Serinibacter salmoneus: one gene and its partner. The protein of the gene in region 1 interacts with the protein of each later gene in a pairwise test. Links are inferred from orthologs where the notes say so. Each region holds a gene or a part of one and is shown on either strand. Other genes may lie near its edges.

Region 1 (7,494 bases):
CCCGCGCCGCCAGGCCGTGCGGTTCCACCATGCGCTCGCGCGACACGGGGTGACGGCGGATGTGGTGCGCGCGAGCGACGACCTGTCCGGCTACGACCTCATCGTGCTGCCGGAGGTGTACCTGACCAGCGACGAGGCGGCGGCGAACGTGGCGGCCGCGGCCGAGCGCGGGGCGACGGTGCTGATCACGTACTTCTCCGGGATCGCGGACGAGCACGACCACGTGTTCCTGGGCGGCTACCCCGGCGCGTTCCGGGACCTGCTGGGCGTGCGCACCCAGGAGTGGTGGGCCCTGCAGCCGCAGGAGACCGTCACCCTCTCGGACGGCAGCACCGGGTCGGTGTGGTCGGAGAAGGTGGCCGCGGCCGAGGGCACCGAGGTGCTGCGGACCTTCGCCGGTGGCGATCTGGACGGGGTGCCGGCGCTGACCCGGCGGGCGGCCGGAGCGGGCTCCGCCTGGTACCTGGCGACACGCCTGGACGACGACGCGCTGCTGGCCCTGGCCGGTGAGCTGGTCGCCGACTCGGGCGTGGCACCGGTGGTCGGCGAGCTCCCGCCCTCGGTCGAGGTGACCCGCCGGGTCGGGGAGGCCGGGTCGTGGCTGTTCGTGCTGAACCACGGCGCCGAGGAGGCGGTCGTGGCGGCGAGCGGGACGGACCTGGTCTCGGGCATCGAGGCGACCGGATCGCTCACGGTGGCCGGCGGCGAGATCGCGGTGGTGCGCGAGGCCTGACCGGCACCGCCTCGCGCACGGCGGACCGGCTTCGCGCACGGCGGATACGCGAGGCCGGGCCGCCGCGGCGCCGGCATCACCGCAGGTCACGGACCTGCGCACTGGGCCTGCCCGCCACGCAGCCGCCATGCGCGAAGCCGATCCGCCGTGCGCGAAGCCGGATCGGGGCTACTCCCATCCCAACGGCAGCGCCTGCGCGAGGTCGTCGATGAGGTCGCGGGGGTCCTCCAGCCCCACCGAGAGCCGGATCGTGGTCTCGGCGATCCCCATCCGCTGCCGACCCTCGAACCCGGACTTCCAGTGCGTGGTCGTGGCCGGGTGGGTCACCAGCGACTTCGCGTCCCCCAGGTTGTTGGAGATGTCGATCAGCCGCAGCGCGTCCAGGAAGGCGAACGAGCGCGCCTTGCCGCCGGCGGGATCGCCCGGCCCGGCCAGGGTGAAGGTGACCACGGTGCCGCCAGCCGACTGCTGCGCCGTCGCGAGCGCATGCTGCGGGTGCGAGGGCAGGTAGGGGTAGCGCACCTGCGTCACCTCGCCCTGCTCCTCCAGCCAACGCGCGACCTGCAGGGCGCTCTCGCACTGCCGGGCCACGCGCAGGTCCATCGTCTCCAGGCCCTTGAGCAGGGTCCAGGCGTTGAACGGGCTCATGGTCGGGCCGGTGTTGCGCAGGAAGGTCTGCAGCGGGCCGTTGATGTAGTCCTCCCGGCCGAGCACCGCACCGCCCATCACGCGCCCCTGGCCGTCGATGTGCTTGGTGGCGGAGTAGACGACCACGTCCGCCCCCAGCGCGAGCGGGCGCTGCAGCGCCGGGGTCGCGAACACGTTGTCCACGATCACCGTGGCCCCTGCCGCGTGGGCGAGGGCGCTGACCGCGGGCAGGTCCACGATGTCCATCATCGGGTTGGACGGCGTCTCCACGAACACCACATCGGCGGGGCGGGCGAGCGCCGCGCGCCACTGTTCCACGTCGTGCGCGTCCACGTACTGGGTCTCGATGCCCCAGCCGGTGAACAGTTCGTCCAGCACCAGGAGGGTGGAGCCGAACATCGCCCGGCCCGCCACGATCCGCGAACCGGCCCTGGCCAGGCACGCCATCGAGGCGAACACCGCCGCCATCCCGGTCGCGGTCGCGAAGCACGCCTCCGCCCCCTCGATCAGGCGCAGCCGCTCCTCGAAGGCCGACGTGGTGGGGTTGGCGTAGCGGGTGTAGGTGAACCGGTCGAGCTCCCCGAGGAAGGCCGCCTCCGCATCCGCCGCCCGGGGGTAGACGTACCCCTGGGTGAGGAACAGCGGCTCGGCGGTCTCCTCGAAACCCGTGCGCTGCTGCCCGCCCCGGACCGCGAGCGTGGCGGGACGCAGCCCCTCCGGCAGGTCGACTCGGGGCCGCGGATCGGTCACGCCTGCCCCTCCCACGCGGTGGTGGGCAGGCCACTGCCGTGCCAGCCGGCGGCCGCACTGCTGTGCCCCTCGTAGCCCTCGGTCACGTTGTACGACGGCGTGAGGCCGGCCTGGGTGGCGACCTGCGCCGCCGCGGCACTGCGCCCGCCGGACCGGCACACGAACAGCACGGGGCGGTCGCCCTCCGGCGAGATCCCGGCCTGCTGCAGCAGGCCGAGGAAGTCCGAGTTCCACCCCATCGCGGTCTGGATCGGGGCGAGCACCACGCGGCGCCCGAGTGCGCTCAGATCGGGGATGCCGACCTCGCTCCACTCCCCCGGGGTGCGCACATCCACCAGCACGGCGTCCTCGTGGTTCTCCAGCAGCTCCCACGCCTCCGCGGGTGTGAGGTCGGCCTCGTACGCGCTCATCGCTCCTCCATCGGTCCCGGCGTGAGCACCCACACCCGCATCGTGGGGGGTTGCTGCGGCGTCGTCGAGCCAGGTCTCTCGGCCGCTCTGGATGGTGTCACCGGATCGTATCGCGCGCCGGGGAGGCCGCCCGAGCGGGAACTTCCCGATCTCGCAGGGCGTTCCCCCTTCGACCCGCGGGCCCCGTGCCGGCGATCCGGGCGCGAACTCGGGGAGGAATCAGGGGCGTCCCTGATGGCCAACCACCAGGAATGGCGAGCATCCTGGAGACATCGCCGGCGACGCCGTCGCCCGCTCACGAGCCACCACAGCAGGAGGAGACCATGACCGAGAACCCCACCCCCGAGACCGACACCCAGAACGCCTCCGAGAAGACGACCACCGAGGAGTTCACGGTCTCCGGGAAGAATGCCCTGAACAAGATCAAGGAGATCGTCGCGGCGGGGAACGTGCGCCGGATCATCCTGCACACCTCCTCCGGCAAGACCCTGCTGGAGATCCCGCTGAACGCGGGCGTTGCGGTGGTCGGCGTGGGTGCGTTGCTCGCGCCGTGGGTCGTTGCGATCGGCGTCGTCACGGCGCTGGTCACCTCCGTGTCCATCACGGTGGTGCGCGGCGAACCCCGCGTGGAGAGCGAGACGGAGGAGCCCGCGCCCGTCGCTGACGCGCACGACGCCTCCATCTGAGACACGCCCTGCGGGCCCGCGTGAGACGAACCACTCTCACCGGGCCCGCACTGCTGCCCCGACGGGCCTAGGCTGGAGCCATGGCTTCCCACTTTGATGTCGTCGTCCTCGGTGCTGGCCCTGGTGGCTACGTCGCCGCCATCCGCGCCGCCCAGCTCGGCAAGTCCGTGGCAGTGGTCGAGAAGAAGTACTGGGGTGGTGTCTGCCTCAACGTGGGCTGCATCCCCTCCAAGGCCCTGCTGAAGAATGCCGAGCTCGCCCACACGCTCACTCACGACAAGGCCAAGTACGGCATCGAGGGTGATGCCACCATGTCCTACGGCCCCACGCACAAGCGCAGCCGTCAGGTCTCGGCCGGCATCGTCAAGGGCGTCCACTTCCTGATGAAGAAGAACAAGATCAAGGAAGTCGACGGTTGGGGCACCCTGACCTCGGCGACCTCGATGGACGTGGCCCTCAACGACGGGGCCACCGAGCAACTCACTTTCGACAACCTCATCATCGCGACCGGATCGGTCACGCGGATGCTGCCGGGCGTCGAGGTCAGCAAGAACGTGGTCACCTATGAGGAGCAGATCCTCGACGACGAACTGCCGAACTCGATCATCATCGCCGGCTCCGGCGCGATCGGCGTGGAGTTCGCCTACGTCATGAAGAACTTCGGCGTGGACGTCACGATCGTGGAGTTCCTGGACCGCATGGTCCCCACGGAGGACGCGGACGTCTCCAAGGAACTGCTGAAGCACTACAAGAAGCTGGGCGTGAACGTGCTGCTGTCCACCAAGGTGGAGTCGGTGGAGGACACCGGGTCGGGCGTGAAGGTCACCGTCTCCTCCAAGGGTGAGAGCCGCGTGCTGGAGGCCGACAAGCTGCTCTCCGCGATTGGGTTCGCCCCGCGCACGCAGGGCTACGGCCTGGAGAAGACCGGCGTGGCCCTCACCGAGCGCGGCGCCATCGAGATCGACGACTTCATGCGCACCAACGTCCCGAACGTGTACGCGATCGGTGACGTGACCGCCAAGATGATGCTCGCCCATGTCGCCGAGGCGCAGGGCATCGTCGCCGCAGAGACCCTCGCAGGCGCCGAGACCATGTCGATCGACTACCGCTTCATCCCGCGCGCCACCTACTGCCACCCGCAGATCGGCTCGATGGGCCTCTCGGAGCAGCAGGCCAAGGACGCCGGCCACGAGATCAAGACCGCCACGTTCCCGTTCTCCGCGAACGGCAAGGCGATGGGCCTGGGCGACAGCGTCGGGTTCGTGAAGATCGTCGCGGACGCCGAGCACCACGAGATCCTCGGCGCCCACATGATCGGCCCGGACGTCACCGAGCTGCTCCCGGCGATCAACACCGCGCAGACCTGGGACCTCACCGCCGACGAGGTCTCCCGCGTCGTCTTCGCCCACCCGACCCTGGGCGAGGCCGTCAAGGAGGCCATGCACGGCATCGCGGGGCACATGATCAACTTCTGAGGCCAGTGCTCCCTCGCTGAGGGCGGTACACCCGCGCCGAGGTCCGCAAAGACCCGGCGTGTCCCGTGGGACACGCCGGGTCTTCGTGCATCCGACGCCCGGTGGACCGCCCTCAGCGAGAGCCGTCCGGGCGGCATGACGGGACATCGTGTGGCGCACTACGATCAGCAAGATGGCGGCACAACCACGGGTCTGCGCACGGCGTCGCATGCCTCGCGGAGCGCCATGACTCTCTCGGAGTACCTCGAGATCACCACCGCATCCGCCGAACGTCAGTGGCGCGAGATCACCGCCCGGGCGCCACGAACCGATGGCAAGCGAGGGGCGCCCTTCGTGCCGGTCGAGACTCTCCTGTGTGCCGCTGCCATGCACGTGGTGGAGTATTCGCGCCTCGGGAGTTCCACCATGCATCGCGCGGGCTCGCCAGCTCCCGAACTGGCTGCGCTCTTCCGCCGGCCTGTGAGCAGCATCATCGCCAAGATGAACAATCTCGACGGGAGTCGACCGCGTGGAGCAAAGTTCGACCTCTCCGTCGGCCTCGTCCTGACCGGCGACGCTCAGTTGATGACGGTGCTGTATCGACGACTTCTCCTCGCCGCACGCCGCGTCGGCATCGGCTATGACGCCCTACCGGACTTCCTCGGCCTTGAAGGTGGCGGCGAACTCAGCCTCCTGGGCCAAGACGAGTTGGACGACGGCGCGCTCGGTGACGTGCTCACACGCGAGCTTCCCCTGTGGCTCGAGCGCAGCCCCGACCAGTCGGAGAGCGTGACGGAGCGATACCTCTTGCAGTACCTGCGAGTGGGCCAGCACAGATTCGCGACCGGCGTACTGCAGAACTGCGGGAATGAGTGCGTGTTCTGCGGATTCGGCCTCGGGGACAGCGCCAAGCCCACGCTCTTGCGCGCTGGACACATCAAGCCATGGCGCGACTCCGATGGCCACGAACGCCTCGACATCACGAACGGCCTGGCCGCCTGTCCGACCCATGACGCAGCGTTCGATTCCGGGCTCATGACGGTGCGCTCCGACCCGCCGCACCTAGCGGTCACGCTGTCGGCGCGGATGAGGCACGCCGTCGAGACGAACGCTGCAGTCGCAACGACCTTCGGCCCTGCCGGGCTGCGGACTGACCTGCAAACGTCGGCGATGGCCGTGGTTCCCGCCGTCGAGTACCTCGACTGGCACGCAGCGCACGTCTTCGCCTGACGACGGCGCAGCCCGCCTCAGCGGTTACGCCGCCACAACTCGCCGCTGAGCGCCGCCGCGAAGGTGCACCACGCCGCGTAGCCGGCGAAGGCGCCGGCCCGCAGCCGACCGAGGTGAGCCGAGCGCCGCGCGAGGTCGGCCGCGCTGACGCCCAGCGCCAGTGACCCGATCGCCGAGGCACCCAGGCGGTGCCCGCGGAAGAACAGTCCGCACCACGCCGCATTGCCCACCAGGTTCACCGCGAGCGCCCACCGGAACGCGCGCCGGCGCGTGCGGGCGCGCTCCCCCACCGCGCCGTCCCGCTCGGCCTCCTCCCCCAGTTCCGCGAGGGTCGCCGTCGCCGCCACGGTGGTGGCGGTGTAGATCCCGTTCCACACCACGGGGATCACCCATCCGGGCGGCTGCCACGGCGGGGTGCGCAGGGAGGTGTACCACCGCGATCTCGGGTCCGTCAGCAGCGACCCGGCCACCGCCGTCGCCGCCACGGCCGCCCCCACCGCGGCCAGGGTGCGCCGCCAGCGGCCGGCGTCCACGGTGCGCAGCGCCCGGCGCACGGCCGCCTCGTATCCCAGCCGACCGCCGTCGGGCGCACCGAGCAGCTCGTCGGCGTCGTCGCGCCGGACCACCGCCTCGTGCACGAGGCTGCCCACCAGGGGCCGTGCCACCCCGGAGGCCACCGGGGTCACGAAGCCCACCCAGCCGCTGGCCAGGCGCGGTGTGAGCACCGGCACGGTGCGGATCCACCGGGGAACCAGCCCCGCGATCCGGGCGTACTCGCGCAACATGTCGCGGTAGGTCAGCACGTCCGAGCCGCCCACGTCGATCTCCCGGTTCACCTCGCTCGGCAGCGAGGCGGCGGCCACGAGGTAGTGCAGCACGTCGTCCACCGCGATGGGTTGGATCCGGTTGCGCAGCCACCGGGGCGCGACCATGGCGGGCAGACGCTCGGCGAGGTGGCGCAGCATGTCGAAGGACGCGCTGCCGTCCCCGATGACCACGCCCGCCTGGATCACCGCGGTGGGCACGCCGGAGTCCAGCAGGATCTCCCCCACCTGCACGCGCGAGCCCAGGTGCGCCGAGAGTTCCCCCTCGGGGTGCAGCCCGGAGAGGTAGACCACCCGGGAGATCCCCACCTCGGCCGCGGCCGCGGCGAAGGTCTTCGCGAGGGCGGCGTCGCGCGCCACGAAGTCCCCCTGGCCGTCCATGGAGTGCAGCAGGTAGTAGGCCACGTCCACGCCCGCCAGTGCCGCGCGCAGGTCCTCGGCCCGGGTGGCGTCACCCTGGGCCACCTCCACCTGTTCCCGCCATTCCCGACGGCGCAGCTTGCCCGGGTCCCGGACCAGCACCCTGACCTGGGCGCTGGCCTCGAGCAGCCGGGGCACGAGCAGGCCGCCGATGTAGCCGGTGGCGCCGGTGACGAGCACACGCTGACCGGTAAGGGTCGGTGTCATGGGCAGACTCCTTCGGGTCTCGGGTCTCACGGGACGAGCAGTCTCACAGCACGAGCGGGAGCAGCAGCAGCATCCCGCCGCTCCAGATGACGTGGGTGATGATCGGGCCGAGCACGCCGCCGGTCACCCGGC
Region 2 (5,891 bases), 260 kb from region 1 along the record:
CGGCACCCGGGCGCCGCCGAGGTCGTGGGTCGGCGTGACGTGGCCGGCAGCCCTGGCCGGGCGGAGCCCATCGAGGATGGCCTGGTTGATGGCGTCCTTGAAGGACAGGCCGCGTTCCCGCATCACCTGACGAATCAGGATCTCGGCCTCGGGCTCCAGGGTCACCGTCGTGCGCATGGTGCATCATAGCATCACACACATTGATGCGGTGATGCCTGAATGCCTACGTCCGGATCTCGATCTCGTGAACCCCGCATTCCTGGCGGAGGCTCCGTGTCAGAGTTTGGAGACCGGGGAGTAGCGCAGCAGCAGGCGCTTGGTGCCGGCGCTGCCGAAGTCGATCTTCGCGACGCTGGAGGATCCCGCGCCCTCCACGGCCACCACGGTGCCCATGCCGTAGGAGTCGTGGTTGACCCGGTCGCCGATCGCGAGGGAGGGGACGTCGGCCGCGCCGCTCTTGCCGCGCGCTCCCCCGCCGCCGGTGCCGCCACCGCTGCCGACCCCCGTGCGAGGACCGGTGGAGCCCCGCCGACCGGAGCCGTAACCACCAGACCCGTAGCCACCTGACCCGTAGCCACCTGCGCCGGTGCCACGTCCACTACTGCCGCGCCCGCCGGACCCGGACCCGTAGACGTACCCGCCGTCGGTGTCGTCGGTCTCGTAGCCGCCGTACCCACCGCCGGACCGGTAGCCGCCGCCACGTCCGTACCCGGAGCCGTACCCGCCGCCCCAGCCGCCGCGCATCGCCTCGGTCGCGGACTCCTCCCGCCGCCAGTCCATGACGTCGGCCGGGATGTCGTCCAGGAATCGGGAGGCCGGCATCTGGTTCGGCATGCCGTAGGAAGTGCGCAGCGCCGCACGGGTGAGGTAGAGCCGCTCCCGCGCGCGGGTCAGCGCCACGTAGGCCAGGCGCCGCTCCTCGCTGAGCTCGCTGGTGTCGGCCAGCGAGCGCTGGTGCGGGAAGGTGCCGTCCTCCAGGCCGGTGACGAACACGACCGGGAACTCCAGTCCCTTAGCCGTGTGGACCGTCATCATCGTCACGACCCCACCACCATCGTGCTCGGGGATCTGGTCGGCGTCCGCCACCAGCGCAACCCGCTCGAGGAAGTCCGCGAGGTCGCCCTCGGGTTCACCCTCGCTGAACTCCGCCGCCACCGCGTGCAGTTCCGCGAGGTTCTCCACCCGGGAGGCGTCCTGCGGGTCGTCGGAGGCGCGCAGCTCGGCGAGGTACCCGGAACGATCCAGCGCGGCATCGAGGATCTCCGCCGGGGTGGCCCCCGAAGCGGCGAGCTCGCGCAGCCCGAACATCAGTTCCGCGAAGCCGCCGACGGCGCCCGAGGCGCGGGCGGGCATCCCGATCTCCTCGTAGCGCTCCAGGGCGGCGCCGAAGGAGATCCGCTCCCGTTCGGCGAACCACGCGATCGCGCCCTCGGTGCGGTCCCCGATGGCGCGCTTGGGCACGTTGAGGATGCGGCGCAGGTTCACCGCGTCGTCGGGGTTCGCGATCGCCCGCAGGTAGGCGATCGCGTCCTTGACCTCCTTGCGCTCGTAGAAGCGCGTGCCGCCGACCACCTTGTAGGGGATGCCAGTGCGGATCAGCACCTCCTCCAGCGCGCGGGACTGGGCGTTGGTGCGATAGAAGATCGCGACGTCGCCGGGCTTGACGCCCTCGTTGTCCCCGAGGGAGTCGATCTCCTCGGCCACGAACCGGGCCTCGTCGTGGTCGGAGTCCGCCACGTACCCGATCACCTTCGCGCCCGCGCCCTGCGCGGTCCACAGGTTCTTCTTGCGCCGGTCGGGGTTGCGCGCGATCACCGCGTTGGCGGCGGAAAGGATGTTCTGGGTGGAGCGGTAGTTCTGCTCCAGCAGGATGGTGCGCGCCTGCGGGTAGTCCTCCTCGAACTCCAGGATGTTGCGGATCGTGGCGCCTCGGAAGGCGTAGATCGACTGGTCGGCGTCGCCCACCACGGTGAGTTGCCCCGGCGGCACCCGGCCGACGCTGCCCGCGGAACCGGCGGCGCCCTGAGCAGCCCCGCCCGGGGCGCCGGCAGGATCGTCTCCGGCGGCGCCGTCGACCGCCTCGTCCCAGGTGGCCAGCCGACCCTCCACACTCTCCGGGTTCGCCACCCCCGCGAGTTCCTTCACCAGCACGTACTGGGCGTGGTTGGTGTCCTGGTACTCATCCACCAGCACGTGGCGGAATCGGCGCCGGTAGTTCTCCGCAATCGCGGGGAAGGCGCGCAGCAGGTGCACGGTGGTGGCGATGAGGTCGTCGAAGTCCAGCGCGTGGGCCTGCCGCAGCCGCTCCTGGTAGGCACGGTAGGCGGCGGCGAGCGCCTGATCGAAGGAGTTGGACTCCGTGACGGTACGGGCGAAGTCGTCCGCGTCTATCAGCTCGTTCTTCAGGTCGGAGACCTTGTTGCTGATCGCCTTCGGCGGCACCTTCTTCGGGTCGAGGTTGAGTTCCTTGCACACCAGCTGCATGAGCCGCTGGGAGTCCGCCGCGTCATAGATGGAGAAGGAGGACCGCAGCCCGAGCGCCTTGTGCTCGCGCCGAAGGATCCGCACGCACGCGGAGTGGAACGTGGAGACCCACATCACCCGGGCGGCGGGGCCGACGAGTTCCTCGACGCGCTCGCGCATCTCCGCCGCGGCCTTGTTGGTGAAGGTGATCGCGAGGATCTCCCCCGGTCGCGCCTCACCGGTGGCCAGCAGGTGCGCGATGCGGTGGGTGAGCACGCGGGTCTTGCCGGAACCCGCCCCGGCGATGATCAGCAGCGGGTCACCGCGGTGGGTGACGGCCTCCTTCTGCTGCGGGTTGAGCCCCTCGAGCAGGTCCTGTGCGGAGCGGCGACGTCCACCACCTCGCGGCGACGCGGCGCCGTCGCCGCCGTCCATACCGGCCTCGCTGCGGGCGAGCGGGCTGATCCCGGGGAGGGTGGCGCCCGCGGCCGTCACCGCGGAGCCGCCCCCGGGCTGGGGGAGGTCGTCGAAGAGCGTCGTCATGATGGGACCAGGGTAGGCGGCGGGTGTGACATCGGCGGCACGCACAGCCGCCAGGCACCGGCTCAGCCGCGCGGCACGCTGCGCGTGACCGTGAAGGTGCCGTTGTCGCCCATCACCTCGGTGGGACCGACCAGGCGGCGCAGTTCCCGCGCCCGGGCCAGGCGGGAGTTGAACACGCACCACAGTTCCCCGCCCGGGGCCAGCACCCGGCCGGCGTCCCGCAGCAGGCCGCGGGCGGCGTCGGGTTCGACCGCCACGCCGGAGTGGAACGGCGGATTGCACACCACGAGGTCCACGCTGCGACTCGGCAGCGTCTCCAGGGCATCCGCGCGCACGGCCTCGACGCGGTCCTCGACCCGGTTGGCCCGCGCCGTCTCCCGGGCGGAGGCCACGGCCCAGGCGGAGATGTCGCTCGCCGTCACGTGCAGGTCGGGTCGGGCGCTCGCGAGGGCGACGGCGAGGATCCCCGTGCCGCAGCCGGCGTCCGCCGCGGTGGCCGCCTCGGGCGCCATCCGGTCGGCGAAGGTGAGCAGGTAACGCGACCCGAGGTCGAGGTCGGTGCCGGCGAAGGCGCCGCCGTGCGCCACCACCTGCAGCCCGAGATGCTCGGCGCGCTGCGGGTAGGTGCCGCGTGGGGCATCGGGGCGGGGGCCGGCGGCGTGCAGCACACGGGACTTCTGCCGGCCGAGGGAGGCGTGAACCTGGGCGAAGGAACGCTCCAGGACGTCGTTCATCCGCCGGGTCAGGTACTTCTCGCGTCCTCCGGCCACCACCCGCACGCCGGGGTCGGCGTGCTGCGCGATGAGTTCGCTGATCTCGGCCAGTTCCGCGAGCGCCCGCGGCAGCCGCATCACCACGAGACGGGCGCCGGACAGGAGATCGGGGCCCACGGCGTCCCCGGTCAGCGCAGCGATCCGCACGCGCTGCGTGAGACCGGCGCGCTGCGCGTTCGCCGCGATCGCGCGCTCACCGAGCACCGAGTCGGTGGCCACCACGACCCCGGCCCCGAGGGCAGCCAGCCCCAGGCTCAGGGCCCCGTGGGTGTCACCGAGCACGACGACGTCGCTCACCCCGGCGTCCCCGGCCGGCTCGGTCACGCCCGCCTGAGCGATGAACGGCGCGGCCTCGTCCAGGATCAGGCGATCGGCGGCGTCGTGCGCCTCGAGGTTCGGCCCCTCCAGATCGGGGCTGCGGCGCAGGGAGGTGAGGAGGTCGGCGAGGTCTTGTGAGGGTCGGGGCACCCAGCCATCCTCCCGCACCTGCCTCCCGCGGCCCGCCTCCCCCGCGTGGCGGAGGCCGCGGGGTGGAGGCGGGATGTCGGCGGGCGCGGCTACCGTGACGCCATGACCTCCACGGCCGATTCCCGTTCGAGCGCTCCCGCGCCCGGATCGGTGGACCCCGCGCCGCCCCTGGATCCGCGCCACGACCCGGAGTCCACCCTGTGGGCACGCCCCGGGCCCACGCCCGAGCAGGCGCGCGCCGATGTCGCGATCGCGGCGGCCTTGTTCGGGGCCGGCGTGCTCTCGCTGGCGCTCGGTCAGGCCATCGGGATGTTCTCCGACCCGGCGCCGCTGCCCCTGGCGGTGGCGATGCTCGCGCTCGCGGTCCTCCCGCTGGCGTGGCGGCGGGTGGCGCCCGCCCCGGTGATGGCCATCGTCGCCGTCGCGATGATCGTGGCCGGGGAGCTCTCAGTGCAGGAGACCATCATCCTCAACATCGCGCTCTTCAGCGCGATCTACACCGTGGGCGCGTGGGAGCGGGACCGACGCCGGGCGCGGTGGTCACGCGTGGCCGTGATCGTGATCATGTTCGCGTGGCTCGTGGTCTCCTTCTTCCGCGCGATCACCGACGCCCCGGACATGGAGGGTCCCGGCCTGGGCGCGCTCTCCCCGTTCGCGGCCGTGCTCATGCAGCAACTCCTGGTGAACGTCCTGTACTTCGCGGGCGCGTACTGGTTCGGGGAGCACTCCTATCGCGCGGCACGGCAACGCGCACTGACGGTGGCGCGCACCCGCGAGCTCGAGCGGCAGCGGGACCTGCTCTCCCGGCAGGCCGTCACGATCGAGCGGCTGCGGATCGCACGCGAACTGCATGACTCGGTGGCCCACCACGTCTCCCTCATCGGCATCCAGGCGGGCGCCGCACGGGTCCTGCTCGACTCCGATGTGGAGCGCGCGCGCGGGCAGCTGGCGGACCTGGAGTCCTCCGCGCGCAGCGCGGTATCGGACCTGTACTCCATGCTCGGCACGCTGCGGGACGAGGACGCCGGCCCCGTGGTCTCCGCGATCCGCCTGACCCAGATCACCGACCTGGTCGCGGAGTCGCAGGCCTCCGGGGTGGTCACGGAGCTGGAGGAGATCGGCGAACCGTCCGCGGTGAGCGATGTGGCACAGCTCGCGCTCTACCGGGTGTGCCAGGAGGCCCTGACGAACGTGCGCAAGCATGGGGGCACCGGCACCCACGCGGTGGTGCGGCTGCGCTGGCTCGAGGACGCGGTGGAACTGGAGGTCTCCGACGACGGCGCGGGCCGCTCCCGCGGATACGCCGGCGGCGCGCAGCTCGGGATCGCAGGAATGCGCGAGCGCATGGCGGCGCTCGGTGGCAGCCTCGAGGCCGGGCCGCGGGAGCGCCGCGGCTTCCTGGTCCGCGCCCGAGTGCCGCGGGACCGAACGGCACTGGATCGAGGGGCACAGCATCGAACGAGCCCGGAGCGAACGAGCCCGGGACCGGGCGTGCCGGACACGCCGCAGGAGGAGTCGGGAAGGATGGCGCCGTGAGCACCCCCGGAGAGTCCGCCGCCATCCGCACCCTGCTCGTGGACGACCACGCGCTGATCCGGCAGGGCATCGCCGTGATCGTGGGCGCCAACCCGGACATCGCGATCA

The links. The genes of interacting proteins can lie anywhere in the genome.
Region 2: the proteins of lpdA (region 1) and pcrA interact in binary tests that used the Escherichia coli proteins (3 or more experiments, as listed by UniProt). The link is inferred for Serinibacter salmoneus from one-to-one orthologs.

Annotation. Positions count from the first base shown.
Region 1 is NZ_PDJD01000001.1:399,503-406,996, reverse strand. Bases 2,695-5,504 are described here. They hold lpdA (dihydrolipoyl dehydrogenase), read left to right. Parts: upstream 2,695-3,307; coding sequence 3,308-4,702; downstream 4,703-5,504. Other genes in these bases: ATL40_RS01560 (HNH endonuclease), read left to right, coding at 4,853-5,504; ATL40_RS01570 (DUF4342 domain-containing protein), read left to right, coding at 2,865-3,227. Outside these bases: ATL40_RS01585 (beta-galactosidase), read left to right, coding at 1-733; ATL40_RS01580 (O-succinylhomoserine sulfhydrylase), read right to left, coding at 902-2,131; ATL40_RS01575 (rhodanese-like domain-containing protein), read right to left, coding at 2,128-2,541; more of ATL40_RS01560, read left to right, coding at 5,505-5,911; ATL40_RS01555 (tryptophan-rich sensory protein), read right to left, coding at 5,929-7,362; ATL40_RS01550 (CPBP family intramembrane glutamic endopeptidase), read right to left, coding at 7,406-7,494. UniProt on the Escherichia coli protein: Lipoamide dehydrogenase is a component of the glycine cleavage system as well as of the alpha-ketoacid dehydrogenase complexes.
Region 2 is NZ_PDJD01000001.1:660,887-666,777, reverse strand. The notes cover bases 77-3,355. They hold pcrA (DNA helicase PcrA), read right to left. Parts: upstream 3,007-3,355; coding sequence 277-3,006; downstream 77-276. Other genes in these bases: ATL40_RS02850 (class I SAM-dependent methyltransferase), read right to left, coding at 3,069-3,355; ATL40_RS02860 (antitoxin), read right to left, coding at 77-177. Outside these bases: more of ATL40_RS02860, read right to left, coding at 1-76; more of ATL40_RS02850, read right to left, coding at 3,356-4,247; ATL40_RS02845 (sensor histidine kinase), read left to right, coding at 4,350-5,783; ATL40_RS02840 (response regulator), read left to right, coding at 5,780-5,891. UniProt on the Escherichia coli protein: A helicase with DNA-dependent ATPase activity. Unwinds DNA duplexes with 3'-5' polarity. Translocates on single-stranded DNA with 3'-5' polarity. Initiates unwinding more efficiently from a nicked substrate than double-stranded DNA.